3 regions of the Pantoea agglomerans genome follow, and region 1 is predicted to be linked to each of the others. Evidence: predicted binding sites of a transcription regulator. Region 1 holds the regulator's gene; each other region holds the start of a gene.
The links. The regulator PhoB, encoded in region 1, activates phosphate uptake and scavenging genes when phosphate is short. The targets are predictions, from matches to a motif close to CTGTCATAAAACTGNCNNAT.
Positions count from the first base shown of each region.

Region 2: a site for PhoB is predicted at 7,987-8,006, ahead of ugpB (sn-glycerol-3-phosphate ABC transporter substrate-binding protein UgpB). Genes of this name have one in related genera too.
Region 3: a site for PhoB is predicted at 7,068-7,087, ahead of glpT (glycerol-3-phosphate transporter). Genes of this name have one in related genera too.

Region 1 is NZ_CP083809.1:3,058,584-3,068,760, reverse strand. Features, by position in the region: gene LB453_RS17480 (AAA family ATPase) at 1-790, opposite strand, end outside; gene sbcD (exonuclease subunit SbcD) at 787-1,986, opposite strand; gene phoB (phosphate response regulator transcription factor PhoB) at 2,182-2,871, shown strand; gene phoR (phosphate regulon sensor histidine kinase PhoR) at 2,886-4,199, shown strand; gene LB453_RS17460 (PstS family phosphate ABC transporter substrate-binding protein) at 4,218-5,153, shown strand; gene LB453_RS17450 (cobalamin-independent methionine synthase II family protein) at 5,316-6,419, shown strand; gene brnQ (branched-chain amino acid transporter carrier protein BrnQ) at 6,821-8,140, shown strand; gene proY (proline-specific permease ProY) at 8,379-9,728, shown strand; gene LB453_RS17435 (acyltransferase family protein) at 9,888-10,177, opposite strand, start outside.
Region 2 is NZ_CP083809.1:221,931-232,107, forward strand. Features, by position in the region: gene ftsX (permease-like cell division protein FtsX) at 1-863, shown strand, start outside; gene rpoH (RNA polymerase sigma factor RpoH) at 1,109-1,966, shown strand; gene panM (aspartate 1-decarboxylase autocleavage activator PanM) at 2,006-2,392, opposite strand; gene LB453_RS03470 (branched-chain amino acid ABC transporter substrate-binding protein) at 2,794-3,921, shown strand; gene livH (high-affinity branched-chain amino acid ABC transporter permease LivH) at 3,993-4,919, shown strand; gene LB453_RS03480 (high-affinity branched-chain amino acid ABC transporter permease LivM) at 4,916-6,184, shown strand; gene livG (high-affinity branched-chain amino acid ABC transporter ATP-binding protein LivG) at 6,181-6,948, shown strand; gene livF (high-affinity branched-chain amino acid ABC transporter ATP-binding protein LivF) at 6,950-7,663, shown strand; gene ugpB (sn-glycerol-3-phosphate ABC transporter substrate-binding protein UgpB) at 8,078-9,394, shown strand; gene ugpA (sn-glycerol-3-phosphate ABC transporter permease UgpA) at 9,456-10,177, shown strand, end outside.
Region 3 is NZ_CP083809.1:3,834,386-3,844,562, reverse strand. Features, by position in the region: gene pldA (phospholipase A) at 1-38, shown strand, start outside; gene recQ (ATP-dependent DNA helicase RecQ) at 64-1,893, shown strand; gene rhtC (threonine export protein RhtC) at 1,906-2,529, shown strand; gene rhtB (homoserine/homoserine lactone efflux protein) at 2,967-3,590, opposite strand; gene pldB (lysophospholipase L2) at 3,706-4,689, shown strand; gene yigL (sugar/pyridoxal phosphate phosphatase YigL) at 4,741-5,541, shown strand; gene glpT (glycerol-3-phosphate transporter) at 5,600-6,943, opposite strand; gene LB453_RS21005 (carboxylate/amino acid/amine transporter) at 7,260-8,114, shown strand; partial or broken gene LB453_RS21000 (DUF1456 family protein) at 8,295-8,759, opposite strand; gene metR (HTH-type transcriptional regulator MetR) at 8,816-9,742, opposite strand; gene metE (5-methyltetrahydropteroyltriglutamate--homocysteine S-methyltransferase) at 9,885-10,177, shown strand, end outside.

The sequences.
Region 1 (10,177 bases):
CCTGCGCGGCCTGAATATCGCTGTCCAACTGCTGCGCCTGCGTCAGCCACTGATGCTGCTGGTGCAGTCTGCTGTTTTGCTGAGTAAGCGCCTGCTCCGCTTCGGTCAGCGCGGCCAGCTGCTGCTGCAGCGCGGCGCGCGCCTCGGGGTCGAGCAGCGCCAGCGTACCGGCGCGGCTGCGCAGATTCTCCAGCGCCTGCCGCGCCGTCTTGTGTTGCTCGTAGATGGCGACAGAGATCTGGCCGTAGATCTCGGTGCCGGTCAGCTCCTCCAGCAGTTCGGCGCGCTCGCCGGGCTTCGCGTTAAGGAACGCGGCGAACTGTCCCTGCGACAGCATCATCGATCGGGTAAAGCGCTCGAAGTCGAGGCCCGACAGTGACTCGATCAGTTTTAATTTGTCGTTAACCTTGTCCGCGAAGATTTTGTCGTCGACGCAGCGCGCCAGCTCAACGCGCGGCGCCTGCAGCTTGCCGTCGGCCGCGCCGCGCGCGCGGTTCTGGCTCCAGAAGGCGCGCCAGGCTTCGCCTTTGATCTCAAACTCCACTTCGGCGAGGCATTCGGCGGTGTCACGGGTCATCAGCCCGTTTTGCGTCTGCGACAGTACGCCGAGGCGCGGCGTCTGGTGATAGAGCGCCAGGCAGATGGCGTCGAGCAGCGTGGTTTTGCCTGCGCCGGTTGCGCCGGTAATGGCGAACAGGCCGTTACTGGCGAAGGGCTCGGTGCGAAAGTCGATAAACCATTCGCCTTTCAGCGCGTTCAGGTTTTTAAAGCGCAGCGTGAGAATTTTCATTCGCTCTCCTCCAGCGAGGCGAGGGTTGAGCGGAACAGGGCGCTGAGGCGCGCATGCTGAGGCGCATCGATATCCTCCGCCAGCGCGATGCGGCGGGCGAAGACCTCTTCCACTTTCAGTTCGCTCAGGGTTTCGTTTTTCAGCTGCGCCAGGCTGTGCTGGCGCTGTTCGCGACTGCGGCGCAGCAGCAGCACTTCAACCGGCAGCCCGGCGGTCAGCGCTTCGACCCGACGCTGCAGATCGCTGAGAAATTCCTGGGTGGTAACCTCAATATCGAGCCATACCGGCTTTTCACCCTGATGGTCGGCGAAGGGAGCCAGCTGCGCCTCGATCTCTGCCAGCGAGCCTTTTAGCATCTTCATCGGCTGAAACTGCGGAACAGGCAGCGGCGTTACGGCGCGCAGGCCGCGGGTGTCCAGCTCCAGCAGGAAGACGCTTTTCTCGCTGCCGAGCTCGTCGAAGCTGAGCGGAATCGGCGAACCGCTGTAGCGGATATGGTCGCTGTTGGCGACGCGCTGAGCGCGATGGATATGGCCCAGCGCCACGTAGTCGACGTCGGGAAAAGCCGACGCGGGAAAGGCGTCGAGCGTGCCGATATAGATATCGCGCACCGAATCGCTTTTGCTGACGCCGACGGTGGTAAGGTGGCCGGTGGCGATCACCGGCAGCGCCAGCGGATGCGCGCGCGCCGCGTCAACGCTGCGCTGGTAGTGGGCGGCAATCGCCTCCAGCAGGCTCTGCTGCTTCTCACGCCCCGACTGGCCCGCCCGGCTGCGCAGAATATCGCGCGGCCGCAGGTAGGGAATGGCGCAGAGCAGCGCGCCCGGTTCGCCGGCGCGGTCGCGCAGCAGCAGCAGGTTATGATCCGCCTGCGGCGTGGTGATCACCTGAGTATTCAGGCAGGCGAGCAGGGCGCGCGACTCGTTAAGCGTGGCGACCGAGTCGTGGTTGCCCGCCAGCACCACCAGCTGGCAGCCGGTCGGCTGCAGCGCCACCACGAAACGGTTAAAGAGTTCGCGCGCGTAGCTCGGCGGCGTGCCGCTGTCGAAAAGATCGCCCGCGACGATCAGCGCATCGACCTGATGCTCCTCAATACGCGCCAGCAGCCAGTCGAGAAAGGCCTGGTGCTCGGCCGCCCGGCTCTTGTTATAAAAAAACTGACCGAGGTGCCAGTCCGCGGTATGAATGATGCGCATAAAACTCCCTGCCGTAACGATTTGCCGGACGATTATACCGGCTATGGCGCAAAAGCGAAAAAAGCCGCGCCGGCTGTCATAAAGCAGTGTTAACGCGCTGATTAAGCGGCTATGTTTTTCATAAAAGTGTCATAAATCTGACGCATAATGGCGCCGCATATAACGGTGACAGCAGTCACATCAGCAGGAGTTACAATGGCTAAGCGCATTTTGGTTGTGGAAGATGAAGCCCCTATCCGTGAAATGTTGTGCTTCGTGCTGGAGCAGAACGACTACCAGCCTATCGAGGCGGAGGATTATGACAGCGCGATAGGGAAACTGATTGAGCCCTGGCCAGATCTTATTCTGCTGGACTGGATGTTGCCGGGCGGCAGCGGTATTCAGTTTATCAAGCACCTCAAGCGCGAAGCCCTGACGCGCGATATTCCGGTGATGATGCTGACGGCGCGCGGCGAAGAGGAAGATCGCGTACGCGGTCTGGAGGTGGGCGCCGATGACTACATCACCAAGCCTTTCTCGCCGAAAGAGCTGATGGCGCGCATCAAAGCGGTGATGCGCCGCATTTCGCCGATGGCGGTGGAGGAGGTCATCGAGATGCAGGGGCTGAGCCTCGACCCCTCGTCGCACCGCGTGATGTCGGCCTCGACGCCGCTGGAGATGGGCCCGACCGAATATAAGCTGCTGCACTTCTTTATGACCCACCCCGAGCGCGTTTACAGCCGCGAGCAGCTGCTGAACCACGTCTGGGGCACCAATGTCTATGTGGAAGATCGCACCGTCGACGTGCATATTCGCCGCTTACGTAAGGCGCTGGAGGTGTCCGGCCACGATCGCATGGTTCAAACCGTTCGCGGAACGGGGTATCGTTTCTCCGCCCGCTACTAAACGGAGCCTTTACCGTGCTGGAACGACTCTCCTGGAAGAGACTGCTTTCCGAGCTGGCGCTGGCCTGCCTGCCGGCGCTGATTATCGGTTTAATTTTCGGCTATCTGCCCTGGCTGCTGCTGGCCAGCGTGCTGGGGGTGCTGCTGTGGCATTTCTATAATCTGATGCGGCTGTCGCACTGGCTGTGGGTGGATCGCACCATGACGCCGCCCACCGGACGGGCGAGCTGGGAGCCGCTGTTTTACGGGCTCTATCAGATGCAGCTGCGCAACCGGCGGCGGCGGCGCGAGCTGGGTAACCTGATCAAGCGCTTTCGCAGCGGCGCAGAGACGCTGCCCGACGCGGTGGTGCTCACCACGGAAGAGGGGGCGATTTTCTGGTGTAATGGCCTGGCGCAGCAGCATCTTGGCCTGCGCTGGCCGGAAGATAACGGCCAGAACATCCTCAACCTGCTGCGCTACCCTGAATTCTCCCGCTATATTCGCCAGCGCGATTTCAACAAGCCGCTCACCCTGATCCTCAATAACCAGCACCATATGGAGTTTCGCATCATGCCCTACAGCGAAGGGCAGTGGCTGATGGTGGCGCGCGACGTGACGCAGATGCACCAGCTGGAGGGGGCGCGCCGCAACTTCTTCGCCAACGTCAGTCACGAGCTGCGCACGCCGCTGACGGTGTTGCAGGGCTATCTGGAGATGATGAACGACTCGGTGATGAACGAGCGCTCGCGCGGCAAGGCGCTGCAGACTATGCAGGAGCAGACGCGCCGCATGGACAGCCTGGTGCGCCAGCTGCTGACGCTGTCGCGCATTGAGGCCGCGCCGGCTCTCGACATGAAAGAGACGGTGGATGTGCCGATGATGCTGCATCTGCTGCAGCGCGAAGCGGAGACGCTGAGCAGCGGCCGCCATGAGATCCATTTCCATACCGATCCCCATCTCAAGGTGCTCGGCGATGACGATCAGCTGCGCAGCGCCCTCTCTAACCTGGTCTATAACGCGGTAAACCATACGCCAGAGGGCACGCGCATCGATATCAGCTGGCTGCGCAGCCGCCAGGGCGCACAGTTCAGGGTATGCGACAACGGGCCGGGCATTCCGGCGGAGCATCTGCCGCGCCTGACGGAGCGCTTCTACCGCGTAGATAAGGCGCGCTCGCGCGCCACCGGCGGCAGCGGGCTGGGGCTGGCGATCGTCAAGCACGCCCTCAGCCACCATAATGCGCGGCTGGAGATCACCAGCATTCCCAATAAAGAGACCTGCTTCACCTTTACGCTGCCGTCGAGGTTGATCGTCAGCGCGGGATTGCAGGAGAATGCCGTCCATTAACCGTTAATGGAACCTCTCATGCGCGCCTTGCTGCTGTTGCTCTCACTCTTCTCGCCCGCGCTGACGCTGGCGGCGGCGCCTCAGCCTGCCATGCTCACCGGCAACCTCAGCAGCGTCGGCTCTGACACTCTGGGGACGCTGATGATGCTGTGGAGCGAAGATTTCAGCGCGCAGGCCCCTGGCGTCAATCTGCAGGTGCAGGCCTCTGGCTCTTCCACCGCGCCAACCGCGCTGGCGGCGGGCGCCGCGCAGCTCGGGCCGATGAGCCGCCCTATGCAGGCGGAGGAGCGACAAACCTTTCAGGCGCGCTACGGCTACGCGCCGCTCGCCGTGCCGGTGGCGCTCGACGCGCTGGTGGTGGTGGTGAATCAGCGCAACCCGCTGACGCAGATCGACGCGCGCCAGCTCGACGCTATTTTTTCCGTGACGCGCCTGTGCGGCGGGCCGCAGGTGCCGACTCGCTGGGGCGATATGGGCGTGCGCCAGCCCGACTGGGCACGGCGGCCGATTCAGCGCTACGGGCGCAACTCCGCCTCGGGCACCTGGGGCTTCTTCAAGCAGCAGGCGCTGTGCAACGGCGATTTTCGCGCCGACGTGGCTGAGTTTCCCGGCTCGGCCGCCGTGGTGCAGGCGGTCGCCGCCAATCCGCGCAGCATCGGCTACGCCAGCTTCGGCTTTCATCTCAGCGGCGTGAAGATGCTCGCCGTGGCCGACGGCCAGCGCGCGGCGGTAGCGCCGGACGCTGACTCTATCCGCAGCGGCCGCTATCCCTGGGCGCGCCCGCTCTATATCTACGTAAATAAGCCCCCAGGCAAGCCGCTGCCGCCGCTGGTTGACGCCTTTCTGCACCAGGTATTGTCGCCGCAGGGACAGCGTCGCGTCAGCGAAGCAGGCTATCTGCCGCTGTCGACGGCGCAGCGAGAGCAGGCGCTGGCTGCCATAGAAGCGAAGTAAACGCTAACGTGAATTTTTTTCAACTCTACTGAAATTTCTTCTGTTGCAGAAGCGTCGCGCGCGTGCCACTCTGTCCGCAGACGTTTAGCCATCCAGATGGCTACATATAACAGAGTGAAATTATTCCCTGTCGTGATTAACGACAGCGATCAGGAGTAGAAAATGACCGCACAGACCGCCCCGTTCCGCGCCGATACCGTCGGCAGCTTCCTGCGTCCCGCCGCCATTAAAAATGCGCGCGAGCAGTATGCCGCCGGGCAGATTGATAAAACCCAGCTGACCCGTATCGAAGACGAAGCGATCCGCGACGTCGTCAGCAAGCAGATCGCTAATGGCCTGCAGGTCGTGACCGACGGCGAGTTCCGCCGCGCCTGGTGGCACTTCGACTTTTTCGGCGGCCTGGAGGGCGTTGAGCTGTTCGAAGCCGAGCAGGGCATTCAGTTCAACGGGGTGCAGACCAAAGCGCACGGCGTGCGCGTGGTGGGCAAACTGGGCTTCCGCGATCACCCGATGCTGGAACATTTTCGCTTCCTGCAGAGCATCGCGGGCGATGCGGTGCCGAAGATGACCATTCCCAGCCCGAGCGTGCTGCACTTCCGCGGCGGCCGTAAAGTGATCGACGAAAACGTCTATCCCGACCTGGCGGACTACTTCGACGATCTGGCCGAAACCTATAAAACGGCAATCAAAGCCTTTTACGATGCGGGCTGCCGCTATCTGCAGCTGGACGACACCGTCTGGGCCTACCTCTGTTCAGAAGATCAGAAGCGTCAAATCCGCGAGCGCGGCGATGATCCCGAGCAGCTGGCGCGCACCTATGCCCGCGTGCTGAACAAGGCGCTGGAGGGCAAGCCGGCCGATCTTACCGTGGGCCTGCACGTCTGCCGCGGCAACTTCCGCTCTACCTGGATCTCTGAAGGCGGCTATGAGCCGGTGGCGGAGATCCTGTTCGGCGGCGTCAATATCGACGCTTTCTTCCTGGAGTATGATAACGAGCGCTCTGGCGGCTTCGAGCCTCTGCGCTTTATTAAGCCTGGGCATCAAAAAGTGGTGCTGGGCCTGGTGACCACCAAAAACGGCGAGCTGGAAGATCCGGCGCAGGTGAAGGCGCGCCTGCAGGAAGCGGCGAAGTTCGTCAGCCTGGACCAGATCTGCCTTAGCCCGCAGTGCGGCTTCGCCTCTACCGAAGAGGGCAACAGCCTGAGCGAAGAGCAGCAGTGGGCGAAGATTCGCCTGGTGGTCGATATCGCCAGCCAGGTGTGGTAATGCTGTAAACTTGTGCAAACAGGCGCGTAAAACGCGCCTTTTGTGCACCATGACGCGCACTTACGCTGAAATTTCTCACGCGATGGAGAAAAAATAAGCACATCATCTGATGCCCTGCGGAGATATATCCGAGATATTCACTGCTTTCTGCCTGTTTTCCGCCATAACCTTCTGGTTTTCCGATCCCGTATTGCCTTTCTCCGCTATAAACGTTCTACTTACGGCCGTTGTCGTATCATCCCACTTGTGAACAGAACAAAAGCAGCGTAATTCACCTGCGCGACACGATTAAGGCAAGCACAATGCGCTGGCATCGTGCGCTAAGTCGTTGTCAACGCGCGGTCTGGGGACAACATAAACCCAACTTCCACCGCAACACTCGTTACAGGCAATACAGTTGTATGACACATCGTTTAACCTCGAAGGATATCCTCGCGCTGGGCTTTATGACGTTCGCCCTGTTTGTTGGCGCGGGTAACATTATTTTCCCGCCGATGGTCGGTATTCAGTCTGGCGAACACGTCTGGACGGCCGCTATTGGCTTCCTGCTGACCGCCGTGGGTTTGCCGGTGATGACCGTTATCGCGCTGGCGCGCGTCGGCGGTGGCGTTGACGCGCTTAGCACCCCGATCGGCAAGGGCGCTGGCCTGCTGCTGGCGACCGTCTGCTATCTGGCGGTCGGCCCGCTGTTCGCCACGCCGCGCACCGCGACCGTGTCGTTCGAAATGGGCATCGCGCCGCTCACCGGTGACGGTGCGCTGCCGCTGTTTATCTACAGCTTTATCTATTTCGTGCTGGTGATTGGCGTGTCGCTCTATCCCGGCAAGCTGCTGGATACCGTGGGCCACTTCCTTGCGCCGCTGAAAATCGTCGCGCTGACGGTGCTTGGCATCGCGGCGCTGATCTGGCCGGCGGGCACTGTCGCGCCTGCTACCGTAGATTATCAGCGTGCCGCCTTCTCCAGCGGCTTCGTCAACGGCTATCTCACGATGGATACCCTGGGCGCGCTGGTGTTCGGTATCGTTATCGTTAACGCGGCGCGCTCGCGCGGCGTTGAGAGCGCCAGCCTGCTGACGCGCTATACCGTGATGGCTGGCCTGATCGCCGGCGTCGGCCTGACGCTGGTCTATCTCAGCCTGTTCAAGCTCGGCAACGGCAGCGGCGCGCTGGTGGAGCAGAGCGCGAACGGCGCGGCGATCCTGCATGCCTACGTGCAGCAGACCTTCGGCGGGATGGGCAGCTTCTTCCTGGCGGCGCTGATTTTCGTTGCCTGCATGGTAACGGCGGTCGGCCTGACCTGCGCCTGTGCGGAATTTTTTGCGCAATACCTGCCGTTGTCGTATAAAGCACTGGTCTTTATTCTGGGTCTGTTCTCAATGGTGGTGTCGAACCTCGGCCTGAGCCATCTGATTCAGATTTCGATTCCGGTGCTGACGGCGATCTATCCGCCGTGCATCGTGCTGATCGTGCTGAGTTTCACCCTGAACTGGTGGAACAAAAGCAGCCGTCTGATTGCGCCGACCATGCTGGTCAGCCTGATTTTCGGCATTATCGACGGGGTGAAAACCACCAGTTTTAAAGATATGCTGCCGGCGTTTAGCCAGCAGCTGCCGCTGGCGGACCAGGGTCTCGCCTGGCTGCCGCCCGCGCTGGTGATGCTGCTGATCGCGGCGGTGGTGGATCGCGTCAAAGGACGCGAGCAGGTTACGGCGCACTCGTAACCGCCACCGCTGTTTGCTCTGACCACGGGCTTGCCCGCGGTCAGTTAAGTGACAGAGTGCTGATGCGGGAGAAATGGCCCGATCGCAAAGACGCAACATGGCATCCATGCCAGCTCGTCCCACTCCATTCATGGCGTGGGACGCTTTGCTCTCCGGTCCATCTCACCCGCCTGCAGGCTTTGGCTGCAATGTAACCACGGGCTTGCCCGTGGTTTTTCTTTTACAGGTACAGGTTGTTATGCAAGAAACCAATAAGCTCAAACGCGGACTGAGCACGCGCCATATCCGTTTTATGGCGCTGGGATCGGCGATTGGCACCGGACTGTTTTACGGGTCGGCGGATGCCATCAAAATGGCGGGGCCGAGCGTGCTGCTCGCCTATATTATCGGCGGCGCGGTCGCCTATATCATTATGCGCGCGCTCGGCGAGATGTCGGTGAATAACCCCCAGGCCAGCTCGTTCTCGCGCTATGCGCAGGACTATCTCGGGCCGCTGGCGGGCTATATCACCGGCTGGACCTACTGTTTTGAAATCCTGATCGTCGCCATTGCCGACGTGACCGCCTTCGGCATCTATATGGGCGTCTGGTTTCCAGAGGTGCCGCACTGGATTTGGGTGCTGAGCGTGGTGCTGATTATCGGCGCCGTTAACCTGATGAGCGTCAAGGTGTTCGGCGAAGTTGAGTTCTGGTTCTCTTTCTTTAAGGTCGCCACCATTGTGGTGATGATCGTCGCCGGTTTCGCCATGATTTTCTGGGGCATCGGCAACGGCGGCCAGCCGACCGGCATCCATAACCTGTGGAGCAACGGCGGCTTCTTCGCGCACGGCATCGTCGGCATGCTGCTCTCGCTGCAGATGGTGATGTTCGCCTACGGCGGCATCGAGATTATCGGCATTACCGCCGGCGAAGCCAAAGATCCGGCGCAGTCGATCCCGCGCGCCATTAACTCGGTGCCGATGCGCATCCTGGTGTTTTACGTCGGCACGCTGTTTGTGATTATGTCGATCTATCCGTGGAACCAGGTCGGCACCAACGGCTCGCCTTTCGTCCTGACCTTCCAGCATCTCGGCATCGCGGCGGCGGCCTCTATCCTTAACTTCGTGGTGCTGACGGCCTCGCTGTCGGCGATCAACAGCGACGTGTTCGGGGTAGGGCGTATGCTGCACGGCATGGCGCAGCAGGGCCACGCGCCGAAGATGTTTATGAAGGTGTCCGAGCGCGGCATTCCCTGGGTGACGGTAGTGGTGATGATGGCGGCGATGCTGATTGCGGTCTATCTCAACTATCTGATGCCGGAGAAGGTCTTCCTGGTTATCGCCTCGCTGGCGACCTTCGCCACCGTCTGGGTATGGATTATGATCCTGCTGTCGCAGATCGCTTTCCGTCGCAGGATCGGCAAAGAGGCGGCGAGCAAGCTGCAGTTCGCCGTGCCGGGCGGCATCTGGACCTCGCTGGCTGGCGTGCTGTTCCTCGGCTTTATCATTGCGCTGATCGGCTACTTCCCGGATACGCGTATTTCGCTCTATGTGGGACTGGTGTGGATCGTGCTGCTGTTGGCGGGCTATAAGCTGGTGCGTAAGTCTTGATTTGAACAGCGCTGCAGGGGAGTCGCTGCTCTCTGACGCGTCGGCAGGCATCGCCGGCGCGCAACGGCACAAAAGGCGGCCTCCCTGCCAGCCCGATAACGCACCTTATCCCTGAGCTGCGCCCCTCGACCGGTCAATGTTTTGCATTGTGTAAAAACGCTACCAGCGGCTGCCCAGCGCGATCTCCACTCCCTGCGGGCTCAGATGGCTGTCATCATAGTAGAGCGGCAGCCCCTGCCAGGTCACCAGACAGCCGCTGCGATTGCATAAATTCTCCTGTAACGACACCACGCGCACGTCGCGCTGCTCATAGCCGCGCAGCAGTCGGGTGACGTCTGCTTCCGGCAGTGAGTAGAGCCGGGTGCGGGCGTTCTGCGTCGGCAGGGGTTTCCAGTCGCTCAGCCACTGGCTCAGCTCGCGGCGCAGCGGCATATTGCGGTTGTTGCTGT
Region 2 (10,177 bases), 1.3 Mb from region 1:
ATATGTATCGCCAGCCGCTGGCGACGCTGCTGACCGTGATGGTGATCGCTATCTCGCTGACGCTGCCCAGCGTCTGCTACATGGTGTGGAAAAACGTCAGCCAGGCCGCGACGCAGTGGTATCCCGCGCCGCAGCTGACGGTTTATCTGTCGAAAACGCTGGACGACACCGCCGCGGAAAACGTGGTGGCGCAGCTGAAGCAGGTCGACGGCGTCGATAACGTTAACTATCTGACGCGGGAAGAGGCGCTGAACGAGTTCCGCAACTGGTCGGGCTTTGGCGGCGCGATGGATATGCTGGAGCAGAATCCACTGCCCGCGGTGGCGATCATTACGCCGAAGCTTAACTTCCAGAATTCGAATACCATGCAGAACCTGCGCGACAGCGTTGCGAAAGTGCAGGGCGTCGACGAGGTGCGCATGGACGACAGCTGGTTCGCTCGCCTTGCGGCGCTGACCGGGCTGGTGGGCCAGGTCGCCTCGATGATCGGCATTCTGATGATTATCGCGGTGTTCCTGGTAATCGGTAACAGCGTGCGGCTCAGCATCTTTGCCCGGCGCGACACCATCAACGTGCAGAAGCTGATCGGCGCCACCGACGGCTTTATTCTGCGGCCGTTCCTCTACGGCGGGGCGCTGCTCGGCCTAAGCGGCGCGGTGCTGTCGCTGATCCTCTCCGAAGTGCTGGTGCTGCGCCTGCAGTCGGTGGTAGCGCAGGTGGCGCAGGTTTTCGGCACCACCTTCTCGCTGGAAGGCTTCTCGTGGGACGAAGGTTTGCTGCTGCTGCTGATCGCTGCCATTATCGGCTGGATCGCCGCCTGGCTGGCGACGGTGCAACATTTACGTCGTTTTACGCCCCAGTAACCGCCTGCAACGTTTTTTTGGTATAATGTTCCTCTGCTGCCGACGATCCGGGCGCAGAGGAACCGATCTCTTCTCCCCGCCTCGTCATCTGTGTGTAAAATATTCACCGCTATAATTGAACTTGTGGATAACTTAGCTACTCTAAGTAGCACAGATTGCTTTCGGATTTCCCGCGGCGTTGACTTAAGGTAACGTCTGCTCATTAGGGAAGACGCAGCAACTTAATAATCACTGTGAGGGTTTGAATGACCAAAGAAATGCAAACTTTAGCTATTGCTCCTCTTGGCAACCTGGAATCTTACGTTCGGGCCGCCAACGTCTGGCCGATGCTGTCGGCAGAAGAGGAAAAAGCGCTGGCTGAACGGCTGCATTACCAGGGCGATCTGGATGCGGCTAAGACGCTGATCCTGTCTCACCTGCGCTTTGTAGTTCATATCGCTCGTAATTACTCCGGTTACGGCCTGCCTCAGGCGGACCTGATTCAGGAAGGTAACATCGGCCTGATGAAGGCGGTGCGTCGCTTTAACCCTGAAGTGGGCGTGCGTCTGGTCTCTTTTGCCGTGCACTGGATTAAAGCCGAGATTCACGAATACGTGCTGCGTAACTGGCGTATCGTGAAGGTTGCTACCACGAAAGCGCAGCGCAAGCTGTTCTTTAACCTGCGTAAAACCAAGCAGCGTCTGGGCTGGTTCAATCAGGACGAAGTCGAGATGGTGGCGCGTGAACTGGGCGTAAGCAGCAAAGACGTGCGTGAAATGGAATCGCGTATGGCCGCGCAGGATATGACCTTCGATATGTCCGCCGACGATGAGAGCGGCGAAGGCAAAGCGATGGCGCCGGTGCTCTATCTGCAGGATAAAACCTCAGACTTCGCCGACGGCATCGAAGAGGATAACTGGGAATCGCACGCGGCGGATAAGCTGAGCGATGCGATGCAGGGCCTCGACGAGCGCAGCCAGCACATTATCCGCGCCCGCTGGCTGGACGAAGATAACAAAACCACGCTGCAGGAGCTGGCGGACCGCTACGGCGTTTCGGCCGAGCGCGTGCGGCAGCTGGAAAAGAACGCCATGAAAAAACTACGCATGGCGATAGAAGCATAACGAAAAGGGGCGACGCGCAGTCGCCCTTTTTTTTGCCCGCTATTTAACCCAGCCATCCGCCTGCGCGCGAAAACCGCAGGCCTGCATAAAGGCGGCGCGTTCGCGCTGATCCGCACTGCCATCATCGGCGACCCACCAGTGAGAAATCGACCCGTTCTGTTCCATCGTCTCCTCCAGCAGATACTGACCGACACCGCGACGTCGCGTGACCTCGCGCACCTCCAGCTGCGAAACCTTTCCCTGCGTGCCGACAAGCGTCAGTTTTAGCGCCCCCAGCAGCCGCGCATTAAAGCGCGCAGCATAAAGACGGTGGTTTTCGTTCAGGCTGCTTTCCAGCGCGGCAATATCCTCATCCGGCCAGATTTTCGCGAGATCGATGCGGTCCTGCGCGCTCAGGGTGGTCAGGCGCAGAATAGTGAGTTTCATAACAAACACCTGTACTAGTCGAAAGGGCATAGTGTAGCGAATTTATACAGTCAGAGCGCCGTCACTTTTTTAACTTGAAAACAGGTCAAAAGATGGCCTTGATGCCAGGATAGAGGAGATAAAGAACAATAAGCGGCGCAAAAGCCAGCATAACGCGCTGGATAAATGGCCGTAAGGTCTGCATAACAACCAGATGATTATGCTGTTTCGGCTGGCCATTTCCCAATGTGTCAGTTGATTTACAGAAGAAACTTCCTGTTTAATAACCTGAAAAATAAAGCCTTATTACCAAAAAATACCGGAAAAGCACGCTAAATCATTCATAAACATCATTTTTCGGCTTTATCCGGTAGGCGCTAGCAAACCACAAATCACAGACACAACAAGATGGGGAAGTCCGCATGAAAATGAGTAAAGGCCGCGCATTACTGGCGGGTTGCGTTGCGCTGGCGATGAGCCACGCCGCCCTGGCTGCCGACATCAAAATTGCTATTGTCGGCGCCGTCACCGGCCCGGTCGCGCAGTATGGTGATATGCAGTTCACCGGCGCCGCGCAGGCGATTAAGGATATCAACGCCAAAGGTGGCGTAAACGGCAACAAACTGGTGGGCGTAGAGTATGACGACGCCTGCGACCCGAAACAGGCCGTGGCGGTGGCGAACAAAGTCGTCAACGACGGCATTAAATATGTTATCGGCCACCTTTGCTCCTCTTCTACTCAGCCTGCGTCTGACATCTATAACGACGAAGGCGTGCTGATGATTACCCCGGCTGCCACCGCGCCTGAGCTGACCGCGCGCGGTTACGAAACCATTATGCGCACCACCGGCCTGGACTCCGACCAGGGGCCGACCGCCGCAAACTACATCCTCGATCAGATCAAGCCTAAGCGTATCGCTGTGGTGCATGACAAGCAGCAGTATGGTCAGGGACTGGCGGAGTCGGTGCAGAAAACCCTGAAGGCCAAAGGCGGCAACGTGGTGCTGTTTGAAGGCATCACCGCAGGCGATAAAGACTTCTCCACGCTGATTGCGCGCCTGAAGAAAGAGAACGTCGACTTCGTTTACTACGGCGGCTACTACCCGGAAATGGGCCAGATCCTGCGCCAGGCGAAAGCGGCTGGCCTGAACGCTGGCTTTATGGGGCCGGAAGGGGTGGGCAACGCCTCGCTCTCTAATATCGCGGGCGACGCCTCGGAAGGCATCTACGTAACGCTGCCGAAGCGCTACGACCAGCTGCCGGAGAACAAGGCGATCGTCGACGCCATCAAAACCAACAGCGCGCAGAACCGCAAAGATCCGACCGGCCCGTTCGTCTGGACCACCTATGCGGCGATCCAGTCGCTGGCGGCCGGCATCGAACGCAGCAAGAGCGACGAGCCGGAAGAGATTGCGAAAAACCTGAAGGCGGGCGCACCAGTCCCGACGGTGATGGGCAACCTGAGCTGGGATCAGAAAGGCGATCTGAAAGGCTTCGAGTTCGGCGTATTTAAATGGCACAAAGACGGTTCTTCAACCGCGGTTAAGTAATCGTCCCACCGGCAGACCAATCCCTTGCCGCGTCGGCAGGGGATTTTCCCGTTCTTATGCAGGTCTTCACTATGTCCGAGCAGTTTCTTTATTTTATTCAGCAGATGCTTAACGGGGTTACCCTCGGCAGCACCTACGCGCTGATCGCCATTGGTTACACCATGGTTTACGGCATTATCGGCATGATCAACTTCGCCCACGGCGAGGTCTATATGATCGGCAGCTATGTCTCCTTTATCGTGATCGCCGCCCTGATGATGATGGGCATCGACACCGGCTGGCTGATGATCGCTGCCGGCTTTGTCATGGCGATCCTGATCTCCAGCGCCTACGGCTGGAGCATTGAGCGCGTTGCTTACAAGCCAGTGCGATCCTCAAAGCGTCTGATCGCGCTGATCTCCGCTATCGGCATGTCGATCTTCCTGCAAAACTACGTCAGCCTGACGCAGGGCTCGCGCGACCTCGCGCTGCCGAGCCTGATTACCGGCCAGTGGACGCTGGGGCAGAGCAACGGCTTCGCCGCCACCATCTCCACCATGCAGATCGTTATCTGGCTGGTGACCTTCCTGGCGATGCTGGCGCTGACGCTGTTTATTCGCTATTCGCGCATGGGACGCGCCTGCCGCGCCTGCGCCGAAGACCTGAAGATGGCGAGCCTGCTCGGCATCAATACCGACCGCGTCATTTCGCTGACCTTTGTGATCGGCGCAGCGATGGCGGCGGTGGCGGGCGTGCTGCTCGGCCAGTTCTACGGCTCAATTAACCCCTTTATCGGCTTTATGGCCGGGATGAAAGCCTTTACCGCCGCGGTGCTGGGCGGCATCGGCAGCATTCCGGGCGCGATGATTGGCGGCCTGGTGCTCGGCATCGCCGAAGCGCTGACCTCCGCCTATCTCAGCACCGAATATAAAGACGTGGTGTCGTTCGCGCTGCTGATTGTGGTGCTGCTGGTCATGCCGACCGGCATCCTGGGTCGCCCGGAGGTTGAAAAAGTATGAAATCCTCCTTTATCAATGCGCTGCTCTCTTCGGTGATGCTGCTGGTGCTGGCCAGCTTCTTTATGGGGATGCGGCTTGGCCTCGACGGCACGCAGCTGGTAGTGCAGAGCGCCGGCGACGTGCGCTGGAACTGGATTTTCGTCGGCTGCGGCGTGGTGTTCCTGTTCCAGCTGCTGCGCCCGTTCTGGCAGTCCGGCCTGAAAAAGCTGTCCGGCCCGGCGCTGGTGCTGCCCGGCATCGACGGCTCTACGCCAAAGCAGAAGCTGTTTATGCTGGCGCTGATCGTCGTGGCGGTGGCCTGGCCCTTTTTCGTCTCGCGCGGCGCGGTGGATATCGCCACCCTGACGCTGATCTACGTCATGCTGGGCCTGGGGCTGAACGTGGTGGTTGGCCTCTCGGGTCTGCTGGTGCTCGGCTACGGCGGCTTCTACGCCATCGGCGCCTACACCTTCGCGCTGCTGAATCACTACTTTGGCCTCGGCTTCTGGGAGTGTCTGCCGCTGGCAGGCATCGTCTCGGCGCTCTTCGGGCTGCTGCTCGGCTTTCCGGTGCTGCGCCTGCGCGGCGACTATCTGGCGATCGTTACGCTCGGCTTCGGCGAGATCGTGCGCATTCTGCTGCTGAACAACACCGCCATTACCGGCGGTCCTAACGGCATCGCGCAGATCCCCAAGCCTTCGCTGTTTGGCCTGGAGTTTGGCCGCAAAGTCTCTGAAGGGGGCTGGAGCACCTTCCACGACTTCTTCGGTCTGAAATATGACCCCAGCGACCGGGTGATTTTTCTCTATCTGGTGGCGCTGCTGCTGGTGGCGCTGACGCTGTTTGTGATTAACCGCCTGCTGCGTATGCCGCTGGGCCGCGCGTGGGAAGCGCTGCGCGAAGATGAGATCGCCTGTCGCTCGCTGGGCCTCAGCCCGACGCGCATCAAGCTGACCGCCTTTACCATCAGCGCCGCCTTTGCCGGCTTCGCGGGAACGCTGTTCGCCGCGCGCCAGGGCTTTGTCAGCCCGGAATCCTTTACCTTCGTCGAATCCGCCTTTGTGCTGGCGATTGTGGTGCTGGGCGGCATGGGCTCGCAGTTTGCCGTGATCCTCGCCGCTATCCTGCTGGTGGTGTCGCGCGAGCTGATGCGCGACCTGAATGAATACAGCATGCTGGTGCTGGGCGGTCTGATGGTGCTGATGATGATCTGGCGCCCGCAGGGGCTGCTGCCGATGAAGCGCCCGCACCTGAAACTGAAGCAGAAACAAGGAGAGCAGGCATGAGTCAGCCTTTATTAGCCGTTGAAGGCCTGATGATGCGCTTCGGCGGCCTGCTGGCGGTCAATAACGTGGCGCTGGAGCTGCGCCCGCAGGAGATCGTCTCGCTGATCGGTCCGAACGGCGCCGGGAAGACCACCGTTTTTAACTGCCTGACCGGCTTCTACAAGCCGACCGGCGGCACCATTAAGCTGCGCGAACAGCACCTGGAAGGCCTGCCTGGCCAGAAGATCGCCCGCATGGGCATGGTGCGCACCTTCCAGCACGTTCGCCTGTTTCGTGAGATGACGGTAATTGAGAACCTGCTGGTGGCGCAGCATCAGCATCTGAAAAGCGGCCTCTTTTCTGGCCTGCTCAAGACCCCGGCGTTTCGTCGCGGTGAGAGCGAAGCGCTGGATCGCGCCGCTACCTGGCTGGAGCGCATCGGGCTGCTCGACCTTGCCAACCGCCAGGCGGGCAATCTGGCCTACGGCCAGCAGCGCCGTCTGGAGATCGCCCGCTGTATGGTGACGCGCCCGGAGATCCTGATGCTGGACGAACCGGCAGCCGGGCTTAACCCGAAAGAGACGCGCGAGCTGGATGAGCTGATCGCCGAACTGCGCGGTGAGCACAAGGTTTCCGTTTTGCTGATAGAACACGATATGAAGCTGGTGATGGGCATTTCCGACCGTATCTATGTGGTAAACCAGGGTACGCCGCTGGCCAACGGCACGCCGGAAGAGGTGCGTAACAATCCGGATGTGATCCGAGCCTATTTAGGAGAGGCGTAACATGGCAAACCCGATGTTATCCGTGAACAACGTCAGCGCGCACTACGGCAAAATCCAGGCGCTGCACAACGTCAGCCTGCATATCAGCCAGGGTGAAATCGTTACGCTGATTGGCGCCAACGGCGCGGGTAAAACCACGCTGCTCGGCACCCTGTGCGGCGAGCCGCGCGCCACCCAGGGCAGCATTACCTTTGACGGCAAAGCGATTACCGACTGGCAAACCGCGCGCATCATGCGCGAGGCGATCGCCATCGTGCCGGAAGGCCGCCGCGTCTTTTCGCGCATGACCGTAGAGGAGAATCTGGCGATGGGCGGCTTTTTCGCCAGCCGCCAGGCGTATCAGTCGCGCATCGCGCGCGTCTATGAGCTTTTCCCGCGGCTGGCGGAGCGTAAAATTCAGCATGCGGGCACCATGTCCGGCGGGGAGCAGCAGATGCTGGCGATTGGCCGCGCGCTGATGAGCCAGCCGCGTCTGCTGCTGCTGGATGAGCCGTCGCTGGGGCTGGCGCCGATTATTATCCAGCAGATTTTCGACACCATTGAGCAGCTGCGCAGAGAGGGAATGACGATATTCCTGGTAGAGCAGAACGCCAACCAGGCGCTGAAGCTGGCGGATCGCGGCTATGTGCTGGAGAACGGGCACGTGGTGCTGGAAGATACGGGTGATGCTTTGCTTTCCAACGAAGCCGTCCGCAGCGCTTATTTGGGGGCTTAGGCCTGGCTTGCTTGCCATTTCGGCAGCGGGCAGTGCTCGCATTCCTCACGTACTTTAGTACGCTCCGGATGCTGCGCGCTGGCCGTTGTCGAACTGGCTGCGCCGCCGACGGCCTTCAGCGTTGAATAAGGCCTGGCTTACTTGCCAGATTGCGGTTGGGCAGTGCTCGTCATCCTCACGTACAATGTATACGCTCCGGTGACTGCGCGCTGGCCGCCCGTAATCTGGCTGCGACACTGACGCCCTTTGGCGTTGAATAAGGCCTGGCTGCGCCGCTTCTGCTAAAACCCCCTTCATCTTGCCGTCATCCGGCTGTCATGTTGCTGTTATTAATCCGTCATTTTCCCGTGTCATGTTACTTCGCGAACAAAAAATGCGTGATATCGCGCGTACCTACCTGCACAGGAAAATTCTATGTCCGTGTTTAAGACACAAATCAGACTGATGAGTGTGGTTCTGGGCCTGGCCATCAGCGGCAACGCGCTGGCCGCCACGGAAATTCCTTTCTGGCACTCGATGGAGGGCGAGTTAGGCAAAGAGGTCGACTCTCTGGCGCAGCGCTTCAATCAGGCGCACCCCGACTATAAAATCGTGCCGACCTACAAAGGCAACTACGAGCAGAGCCTGGCGGCAGGCATCGCAGCGGTGCGTACCGGCAAAGCGCCAGCCATTTTGCAGGTTTACGAAGTTGGCACCGCCACCATGATGGCTTCGAAGGCGATCGTGCCGGTGCATCAGGTCTTCAGGGACGCGGGCATTCCCTTTGATGAAAAACAGTTCGTGCCGACCGTGGCGGGCTACTACAGCGACAGCAGCGGCCACCTCATCTCTCAGCCATTCAACAGCTCCACGCCGGTGCTTTACTACAACAAAGACGCCTTTAAAAAAGCGGGCCTGAACCCGGATCAGCCGCCGAAAACCTGGCAGGAGCTGGCAAAAGATGCCGACGCCCTGCGTAAAGCGGGCATGAGCTGCGGCTACGCCAGCGGCTGGCAGGGCTGGATCCAGATTGAAAACTTCAGCGCCTGGCACGCGCTGCCGGTCGCCAGCAAAAACAACGGCTTTGACGGCACCGATGCGCAGCTGGAATTTAACGGTCCGGTGCAGGTGCGCCATATCCAGATGCTGGAGGAGATGAACAAGAAGGGCGACTTCACCTATTTTGGCCGCAAAGATGAACCGACCGCCAAGTTCTATAACGGCGACTGCGGCATCACCACCGCCTCCTCCGGTTCGCTGGCCGATATCAAACACTACGCCAAATTCAACTTCGGCGTCGGCATGATGCCGTATGACGAGAGCGTGCCCAACGCGCCGCAGAACGCCCTTATCGGCGGCGCCAGCCTGTGGGTGATGAAAGGCAAAGATGCCAACACCTACAAGGGTGCTGCGGAATTTATGCAGTTCCTCGCACAGCCGGAAATCGCCGCCGAGTGGCATCAGAAAACTGGCTACCTGCCCATTACCACCGCTGCCTACGAGCTGACCAAACAGCAGGGCTTCTACGACAAGAACCCGGGCGCGGATATCGCAACGCGTCAGATGCTGAACAAAGATCCGCTGCCGTTCACCAAAGGCATTCGTCTTGGCAATATGCAGCAGATCCGCGCCGTGGTTGACGAAGAGCTGGAAGGGGTCTGGACCGGCAAGCAGTCGCCGCAGGCCGCGCTGGATAACGCGGTGAAGCGCGGCAACGAACTGCTGCGCCGCTTTGAACAGCAGGTGAAATAACCTGTGACGTGCAAAGGGCCGGTGCGTGCCGGCCCTCTCTCTTTCTCAGACAGAGTACGCTATGTCTTCATCTCGCCCGGTGTTTCGCACCAGCCTGTTGCCCTATCTGCTGGTGCTGCCGCAGCTGCTGATTACCGCCATCTTTTTCCTCTGGCCCGCGGGCGAAGCCCTGTGGTATTCGCTCCAGAACCTCGATCCGTTCGGCATCTCCAGCACCTTTGTCGGCCTGGAAAATTTCACGCGCCTGTTTCAGGACAGCTACTACCTCGACGCCTTCTGGACCACGATAGTCTTCAGCGCGCTGGTCACCCTGTGCGGCATGGTGCTGTCGCTGCTGCTGGCGGCGCTGGTGGATTATGTCATACGCCTGCGCAAGCTCTACCAGACGCTGCTGCTGCTGCCCTATGCGGTGGCGCCGGTTGTCGCAGCGGTGCTGTGGATGTTTCTGTTCAATCCCGGCCTCGGCCTGATTAGCCACTTCCTGAACCAGATTGGCTACAGCTGGAACTATGCGCAGAACAGCGGGCAGGCGATGTTTCTGATTGTCGTCGCCTCGATCTGGCAGCAGATGAGCTACAACTTTCTCTTCTTTTTCGCCGCGCTGCAGTCGATCCCGAAATCGCTGGTAGAGGCGGCGGCGATCGACGGCGCAGGCCCGGTGCGTCGCTTCTTCAACCTGTCGCTGCCGCTGATTACGCCGGTGAGCTTTTTCCTGCTGGTGGTGAACCTGATCTACGCCTTCTTCGACACCTTTCCGGTTATCGACGCCGCGACCGGCGGCGG
Region 3 (10,177 bases), 780 kb from region 1:
GTCTCGGCGTCGGCGTCATGCTAAACGATCTGTTCTGACTCTCCGGAAAACAACAGGAATACAGTGGCAATCTCGGTAGTACATAATCAGGAAGCGCTGGCGCAGCAGGTATTGCAGGATACCTTCGGCTATCAGCATTTTCGTCCCGGTCAGCAAACCATTATCAATGCGGCGCTGAGCGGACGGGATTGTCTGGTCGTTATGCCCACCGGCGGCGGTAAATCGCTCTGCTATCAAATCCCCGCGCTGGTGCAGGAAGGCCTGACGCTGGTGGTGTCGCCGCTGATTTCGCTGATGAAAGATCAGGTGGATCAGCTGCTGGCGAACGGCGTTGCGGCGGCGTGTCTTAACTCCACCATGACGCGCGAACAGCAGCAGCAGGTCATGGCGGATTGCCGTACCGGCCGCGTCAGGCTGCTCTATATCGCGCCTGAGCGTCTGATGATGGATAACTTCCTTGAGAGCCTGGCGCACTGGCAGCCTGCGATGCTGGCGGTCGACGAAGCGCACTGTATTTCGCAGTGGGGCCACGATTTCCGGCCGGAATATGGCGCGCTGGGTCAGCTGCGCCAGCGTTTCCCGCAGCTGCCGGTGATGGCGCTGACCGCCACCGCCGACGAAACCACGCGCAACGATATCGTTCACCTGCTGAATATGCAGGACCCGCTGATTCAGATCAGCAGCTTCGACCGTCCTAATATTCGCTATACGCTGGTGGAGAAGTTCAAGCCCACCGAGCAGCTGCTGCGCTACGTTCAGGATCAGCGCGGCAAAAGCGGCATTATTTACTGCAACAGCCGCGCCAAGGTCGAAGACACCGCCGCGCGTCTGCAGAGCCGCGGGCTGAGCGTCGGTGCCTATCATGCCGGCATCGACAGCGTGCAGCGCGCCCGGGTGCAGGAGGCGTTCCAGCGCGACGACCTGCAAATTGTGGTGGCGACGGTGGCGTTCGGTATGGGCATTAACAAGCCCAACGTGCGCTTCGTGGTGCACTTCGACATTCCGCGCAATATCGAATCCTACTATCAGGAAACTGGCCGCGCCGGACGCGACGGGCTGCCGGCCGAAGCGATGATGCTTTACGATCCGGCGGATATGGCGTGGCTGCGCAAATGTCTGGAAGAGAAAGCGCCCGGGCCGCTGCAGGATATTGAGCGTCACAAACTTAACGCCATGGGCGCCTTCGCTGAAGCGCAAACCTGCCGCCGTCTGGTGCTGCTCAACTATTTCGGTGAAGGACGCCAGCAGCCGTGCGACAACTGCGATATCTGCCTCGATCCGCCGAAGCGTTACGACGGTCTGGTGGAAGCGCAGAAAGCGCTCTCCTGCATTTATCGCGTCGGTCAGCGTTTCGGCATGGGCTATATCGTCGAGGTGCTGCGCGGTGCCAACAACCAGCGCATTCGCGATCAGGGACATGACAAGCTGCCGGTTTACGGCATTGGCCGCGAGCAGAGCCATGAACACTGGGTCAGCGTGCTGCGCCAGCTTATCCACCTTGGGCTGGTGACGCAGAATATCGCCATGCACTCCGCGCTGCAGCTGACGGAAGCGGCGCGTCCGGTGCTGCGCGGCGAAGTGCCGCTGATGCTGGCGGTGCCGCGTCTTAACGCGGCGAAGCCGAAAAGCAGCAGCTCGCCGAAAATTTACGGCGGCAATTACGATCGCAAGCTGTTCGCCAAGCTGCGTAAATTGCGTAAAGCCATTGCCGACGAAGAGAATATCCCGCCCTACGTGGTGTTTAACGACGCCACGCTGATTGAGATGGCGGAGCAGATGCCGGTAACGGCGTCGGAGATGCTGAGCGTCAACGGCGTCGGCCACCGCAAACTGGAGCGCTTTGGCAAACCCTTCCTGGTGATGATCAAAGAGCATCTTGATGATGAAGAGTAAAGGATACTACCCATGCTGATGTTATTTGCCACGGTTGCGCTGGTGCATCTGGTCGCGCTGATGAGTCCCGGCCCGGACTTCTTTTTTGTTTCACAAACTGCCGCCAGCCGTTCGCGCAAAGAGGCGATGATGGGCGTGCTCGGCATTACGCTGGGGATCGTTATATGGGCGGGCGTCGCGCTGATGGGGCTGCACCTGATCCTGGAAAAGATGGCGTGGCTGCATCAGATCATTATGGTCGGCGGCGGTCTCTATCTGCTGTGGATGGGCTGGCAGCTGCTCGGCTCGGCGCGTCAGCGCCACAAGAAACCGGCTCAGGATGCGCCGGTCGTGGAGCTGCCGAAAAAGGGCAGAAGTTTTCTTAAAGGCTTTCTCACCAACCTGTCGAACCCGAAAGCGATTATCTACTTCGGCAGCGTTTTCTCGCTGTTCGTCGGCAATGATATCGGCGCGCTGGAGCGCTGGGGTCTGTTCCTGCTGATCGTCGGCGAGACCTTTGCCTGGTTTACGCTGGTGGCGGCGATCTTCGCTCTGCCGTGGATGCGCGACAAATATCAGCGCGCGGCGAAATGGGTCGATGGCGTGGCGGGTGTACTGTTCGCCGGTTTCGGCATCCACCTTATCATTTCTCGTTAGAGCCTGGTTTACTTGCCATTTCGGCACCGGGCAGTGCTCGTTATCCTCACGTACTGATGTACGCTGCGGTGACTGCGCGCTGTCCGGCACCGAACTGGCTGCGACACCGACGGCTCTGAATATCGGCGCTGCTGTTTTTTCTCGTCAGAGACTGCCTAACTTGCCATTTCGGCACCAGGCAGTGCTCGTTATCCTCACGTACTGATGTACGCTGCGGTGACTGCGCGCTGGCCGGCACCGAACTGGCTGCGACACCGACGGCTCTGAATATCGGCGCTGCTGTTTTTTCTCGTCAGAGACTGACTTACTTGCCATTTCGGCACCGGGCAGTGCTCGTCATCCTCACGTACTCTTGTACGCTGCGGTGACTGCGCGCTGTCCGCCCGCAATCTGACTGCAACACCGACGGCGTTAACCATCGGCGTGCGCAGCAGGGCTCAGGCAATCCTTCTGGCGCTGGCTAACAGCGCGCCGACCGCCATAAACAATCCGCCAAAGATACGGTTGAGCAGCTTCATCTGCTTCGGTCCCTTGATCCAGGCCGCGATGCGCGTCGCCAGCGTGGCGTAGCCGATCATCACGATGATATCGACGACAACAGTGGTGGTGCCCAGCACCAGGTACTGCATCGCCTGCGGCTGGTGTGGCAGAATAAACTGCGGAAACAGCGCGGCGAGAAACACGATGCTTTTCGGGTTGGTAAGGTTCACCAGCACCGCGCGCTTGAACAGGCGGCGGCGCGGGGTTGCTTTCGCCACCGCGTCGAGATCGATGGCGCCCGCAGAGCGCCACTGCTGAATGCCGAGCCACACCAGATAGGCCGCGCCCGCCCACTTCAGCACTTCAAACGCCAGCAGCGACTGCGAAAAGAGCGCCCCCAGCCCAACGCCCACCAGCACGATATGGATCGCCAGGCCAAGCTGCAGGCCGCTGATAGAGGCCGCCGCGCCGCGATAGCCGTGGCTGATGCCGGTGCTCATGGTATTAATCGCGCCGGAACCGGGCGAAAGGCTGAGGATAGTGGTGGTGAGAAGGTAGGTCAGCCACCATTCAGTGGTCATGGGTTGCGCTCCCTGTCTGGGCGGAAATATGACACAATACGCCAGAAACAAGCGTGACGCTACGGGCCGCATGCGCGGCTCGCTACAGGCTTATCGCGCGTCTGCAGGGGGAAAGATGGAACGACATAAAGCGAGCTGGCTCAATCGGGAAAAAGCCTTTGCCGCCTTTGCGCACGGTCCGCTGCTCGACTTCTGGCACCGCCGCGAAGAGCGTGAATTTGTCGGCGTGGAAAACGTCACGCTGCGCTATGTGCGTTTCACCGCGCCGCAGCATAAGCGCGTTATTCTTATCGTGCCCGGACGCATCGAAAGCTACGTCAAATACCCTGAACTGGCGTACGATCTGTTTCACTGCGGCTTTGACGTGGTGATCCTCGACCATCGCGGGCAGGGCCGCTCCGATCGGCTGCTGCAGGATACCCACCGCGGTCATGTGGTGGAGTTCACCCACTACGTTGACGACTTAGAGACGCTCTATCTGAAAGAGATTGTCGGCGGCCACTACCAGCGCCGCTACGCGCTGGCGCATTCGATGGGCGGGGCGATCCTGACGCTGTTTCTGGCGCGTCAGCCGCAGGCGTTTCACGCCGTCACGCTGGTGGCGCCGATGTTCGGCATCGCGCTGCCGATGCCCTCTTTCCTTGCGAACCGCATTCTCGACTGGGCGGAGAAGCGCCCGGCGATCCGCGACGGCTATGCGCTCGGCACCGGACGCTGGCGCGCGCACCCGTTCGGCATCAATCGTCTGACGCACAGCGCAGAGCGCTATCGCCGCAGCCTGCGTTTTTACGCCGACGATCCCGCTATTCGCGTCGGCGGTCCGACCTATCACTGGGTGCGCGAAGGTATCCACGCGGGACGCAATATCCTCAGCCTGGCAGGCACTATTACCACGCCTGTTCTGCTGCTGCAGGCAGGCGAGGATCGCGTCGTGGATAACCGTTCGCAGGACCTCTTTTGCGCGGCGATGGCGCAGGCGGGCCATCCCTGCGAGGCGCGCGTTATTAAAGAGGCGCGCCACGAAATTCTGTTTGAAAAAGATGCCATGCGCGCCGAAGCGCTGAATGCGCTGGTTGATTTCTTCGAGGCGCATCCTTAATTCGAAAAGCTATCTTACCGGCCACGGCCTATAACAATACCTGAGGTTTTCATGTTTCAAATCGTCGCATCCGATCTGGATGGCACGCTGCTCTCTCCCGACCATCGGCTGACGCCCTACGCCCACGATATCCTGCAACAGCTGGTGGCGCGCGATATTCACTTTGTATTCGCCACCGGCCGTCACTATATCGACGTCGGGCAGATGCGCGACAAGCTGGGCATTCCCGCTTATATGATTACCTCGAACGGCGCGCGCGTGCATAACGCCGAGGGCGAGCTGGTGTTCAGCCATAACCTCGACGAAGATATCGCGCTGGAGCTTTACGAGCTGCACTACGCCAGTCCCGCTATCCTGACGCACGTCTATCGCGACGACGAATGGTTTATGAGCCGTGCGCATCCGGCGGAGCAGGACTATTTCCGCGAGTCGGTGTTCAGCTATCAGGTGTATGAGCCAGGCATGCTGCCGGGCGACAATATCAGCAAAGTCTTTTTCACCAGCGACGATCCCGAGGCGCTGATCCCGCTCGAGCTGGCGCTGAAGGCGCGCTGGGGCGACCGCGTCAACGTCAGCTTTTCACTGCCGACCTGTCTGGAGGTGATGGCGGGCGGCGTGTCGAAAGGGCACGCGCTGGAAGCGGTGGCAAAACAGCTGGGACACTCGCTTAAAGCCTGTATCGCCTTCGGCGACGGCATGAACGACGTAGAGATGCTGAGCATGGCGGGCAAGGGCTGCATTATGCGCAACGCCCACCAGCGTCTGAAAAATACCCTGCCTGACCTGGAAGTGATCGGCAGCAATGCGGACGATGCCGTGCCGCATACGCTGCGCACGCTGTTTTTATCCTGACGGCAACAAAGCGGCCGGCGCGATGCCGGCCCCTCTCAGGCCAGGATGCCAGCGCTGCCTAGGACGCCAGCCGCTGCTTGTGTTTGCGTTCGTTAACCATAGTCAACAGCAGCAGGATCACCGCCAGCACGCAGCCCACCACCATGACCAGAAAACCGCCGTTCCAGCCGAAGAAATCGACGGTATAGCCGACGATGGCGCTGGCCGCAACCGAGCCGCCGAGATAGCCGAACAGGCCAGTAAAGCCTGCCGCCGTGCCCGCCGCTTTTTTCGGCGCCAGCTCCAGTGCATGCAGGCCAATCAGCATCACCGGGCCGTAAATCAGAAAGCCGATGACGATCATGCAGGCCATATCGACGCCGGGGTTGCCCGCCGGGTTAAACCAGTAAATCACCGTGGCGATGGTCACCAGCGTCATAAAGAAGACGCCGGTCGCGCCGCGATTCCCCCTGAACACTTTATCCGACATCCAGCCGCACAGCAGCGTGCCGGGAATACCGGCGTATTCATACAGGAAGTAGGCCCAGGAGGATTTATCCAGCGTAAAGTGCTTTACCTCTTTCAGGTAGGTGGGCGACCAGTCGAGAATGCCGTAGCGCAGCAGATAGACAAAGACGTTAGCCAGCGCGATATACCACAGCAGCTTGTTGGGCAGCACATACTGGGTAAAGATCTGCTTCGCCGTCAGCTCCTCTTCATGCGTGGCGCTGTAGTCCGGCGGGTAATCCTGTTTATACGCCTCGATGGGCGGCAGACCGCAGGACTGCGGCGTATCGCGCATTAATGCGAAGGCGACAAGCGCCACGGCGATAGCGGCGAAAGCGGGCATATAAAGCGCCGCTTTCCAGTCGCTGAACCAGGCCATGCCGAGCAGAAACAGCAGCGGCGGCAGGCCGCCGCCGACGTTGTGCGCGCAGTTCCACACGGAAACAATGCCGCCGCGCTCTTTCTGCGACCACCAGTGCACCATAGTGCGTCCGCAGGGCGGCCAGCCCATACCCTGGAACCAGCCGCAGACAAACAGCAGGGCAAACATCACCATAATGCTGGAGGTTGCCCAGGGCACGAAGCCCATAATCAGCATCACCGCAGCGGCGAGGATCAGCCCGGCAGGCAGAAACACGCGCGGATTCGAGCGATCCGAGACCGAGCCCATAATAAATTTTGAGAAGCCGTACGCAATGGAGATGCCGGAAAGCGCAAAGCCAAGGTCGCCGCGTGAAAAGCCCTGCTCAACCAGGTAGGGCATCGCCAGCGCGAAGTTTTTGCGCACCAGATAGTAGGCGGCGTAGCCAAAAAAGATGCCGAAGAAGATCTGCCAGCGCAGGCGGCGATATAACGGATCAACCTGATCTTCCGCGACCTGCGGTCGGTGCGGCGCGGGTTTAAAAATGCTCAGCATAGCTGCCCTCCCGGGCGTTTAGTCGTTGTAGAAAGGGGCAGAACGTTCCAGAGGTTGCCGCCATGTTCCTTTTCGCGTCTATTCTGGCGCTTTTCGCGCATGCTGGCTGTGATAGTTGACACATTTGTTACACTTTTATGACAATAACGCAGGTTGAATTTCACACAATGGTTTTAATCGCGCATGGCCTGTAAATTGCGCAGCGGCTCGGTGCGCTGAGTGGATAGTTTGTATTCACTTGTCAACCAGAAAGCGCCGCGTGGGCAGAGCACATTGATTACACTAGCGACCTCTCTCTTTTTGCAGGATCGAAGCTGTGCTGTTACTGATCGTTACCACTATTCTTTGGGCGTTTTCCTTTAGCCTGATTGGAGAATATCTGGCGGGGCAGGTGGACTCCTGGTTCTCCGTGTTGATGCGTCTGGCGCTGGCGGCGCTGGTGTTTTTGCCTTTTCTGCGCTGGCGCGGCTACCGTCCGTCGACGCTGCTGCTCTATATGCTGGTGGGGATGCTGCAGCTCGGCATCATGTACCTGATTAGCTTTGAGGCCTATCTCTACCTCAGCGTCTCGGAGTTCCTGCTGTTTACCGTGATGACGCCGCTTTACGTCACCCTGATTTATGACCTGATCAGCAGGCGTCCGCTGCGCATCGGCTACGCCTTCAGCGCGCTGCTGGCGGTCGCGGGCGCGGCGATTATTCGCTACGACAAGGTCAGCGATCATTTCTGGTTCGGCCTGCTGCTGGTGCAGCTGGCGAATATCTGCTTTGCCGTGGGCATGGTGGGCTACAAGCGTCTGCAGGAAACCCGGCCGATGCCGCAGCACACCGCTTTTTCCTGGTTTTATCTCGGCGCGGTGCTGATTGCGATTATCGCCTGGTGCCTGTGGGGTAATCCGGCGAAACTGCCGACCACCTCGCTACAGTGGGGCATTCTGGTGTGGCTGGGTGTGGCGGCGTCGGGGCTGGGCTACTTTATGTGGAACTACGGCGCCACGCAGGTGGATGCGGGCACGCTGGGCATTATGAACAATATGCACGTTCCGGCAGGGCTGCTGGTGAATCTGGCGATCTGGCAGCAGAAGCCGCACTGGCCCAGTTTTATCGCCGGCGCGCTGGTGATTTTCGCTTCGCTCTATGTGCATAAGCGCTGGGTGGTACGCAGTCGCTGAGGCGCATAATCCGTCAGGACAACGATGGTCGTCCTGACGGCTGGCACGTGCTAAAGGGCAAGGCTATTTTTTGGCTTTTGCTGGCTGGGCCGGGCGAGGTTTCGCCGTTTTCGCCGGGGCAGACTTCGCTGCCTGGGCCGGGCGGGTGTTCGTGGCCTGGGCTGGAGCGGCTTTGGCCGGCTGCGTCGGGCGCAGCGTCAGGGTCAGGCCCTTTAGAAAGTTACGCATAATCTGGTCGCCACATTCGCGATAGTTTTTATGCTCCGGCTTGCGGAAGATAGCGCCGATTTCCGCCTGAGAAACCGTGAAGTTAGCCTTAGCCAGCACCGCCGGAATATCGGTGGTTTTCAGATCGAAGGCGATACGCAGCTTTTTCATAAAAATATTGTTGTTCATGCGGCGCTCGATCGAGGGCGCAGGCATCTCTTCGCTTTTGCCGCGACGGAAGAAAATCAGGCCGTTAAGAAAATAGCCCATCAGCACGTCCGGCAGCGGTTTAAACGCGGCGTCGTCCTCTTTTTTCAGCCAGGCCTGCACGTCGCTCAGCGCAACTTCGCAGTCAGTCAGTGCGAAAATCTCCACCACTTTGGCATCGCTTAAATTCAGCATAAAGCGCACGCTGCGCAAAATATCGTTATTGGTCATGGTGAGATTTTCTCATGGTCGTTTAACAGGCTGCGCATTATAGGGGAATTTACGGCTCAGCGTTGCAAAATCGCGCCCGGAAGCGCCGCGTCGCGCACAAAGGGCAGGTGTTCGCAGGCGTGCTGCCGCGCGAAGCGGGTAAAGGCTTCCAGCACCGGCTGACGCTGCTCGCCGTCGCGTACGGCGGCATAAAGCCGGCTCCACAGCCCTTCGCCCAGCGTTTTGGTTACGATTAATCCCTGCTTTTCAAAACTCTCCACCACCCAGTGCGGCAGCGCGGCGATCCCCATGCGCGCCGCCACCATCTGAATCAGCAGCAGGGTGTTATCGACGCTCTTCAGGGCCGGGCTGACGCCCGCCGGCTGGAGAAAATGGCGCCAGATATCGAGCCGCTGGCGCTGCACCGGATAGATCATCAGCACCTCTTGCGCCAGATCCTCGGGCGTAATCTGCTCTACCTGCGCCAGCGGATGGTCGGGCGCCAGAACCAGACGCACTTCGAAGTCGAACATCGGCGTGTAGTGCAGGCCGCTGCGCGGCAGGATGTCGGAGGTCAACACCACGTCCAGTTCGCCCTGCTGCAGCGCAGGCTGCGGATCGAAGGTGACGCCCGACTTGAAATCCATGACCACTTGCGGCCAGCTCTGGCGGAATTTATCCAGCGCCGGCGTCAGCCACTGAATGCAGCTGTGGCACTCAATGGCGATGCGCAGCGTCGCCTGACAGGGCTCGTGGCACGCCTGCAGCGCCTGCTGAATTTGCGGCAGCACCTGCTCCGCCAGCTGCAGCAGAACTTCACCCTGCGGCGTGAAGCGCAGCGGCTGGCTCTTGCGCACGAACAGGCGGAATCCCAGCCGCTGTTCGAGATCGCTGAACTGGTGCGATAGCGCGGATTGCGTTTGATGAAGCTGCGCGGCGGCGGCGGCCAGCGAGCCAGTATTACGCAGAGCCTGAAGCGTCCGCAGGTGCTTGAGTTCGATCATGAGCGTCCTTCACATGGAGATTGAACAATTTGCGCTTGAGGAACATACACTACCCGCAGAAGATAGCGGTGTAAACATCTGGACGGCTAAACATCTTTGGCTGCCAGGCGAAGCCAAAGAGAATTTATCGGGAGAACAGCATATGACCATTCTGAACCATACCCTCGGCTTTCCCCGCGTCGGCCTGCGTCGCGAACTGAAAAAAGCGCAGGAGAGCTACTGGGCGGGCAAAGCGACTCAGCAGGCGCTGCTGGAGACAGGACGCGAACTGCGCGCCCGTCACTGGCAGCAGCAGAAAGAGGCGGGCGTGGACTGGCTGCCGGTTGGCGATTTCGCCTGGTACGATCATGTGCTGACCACCAGCCTGATGCTGGGCAACGTCCCGGCTCGCCATCAGAATCAAGAGGGCACCGTCGATCTTGATACGCTGTTCCG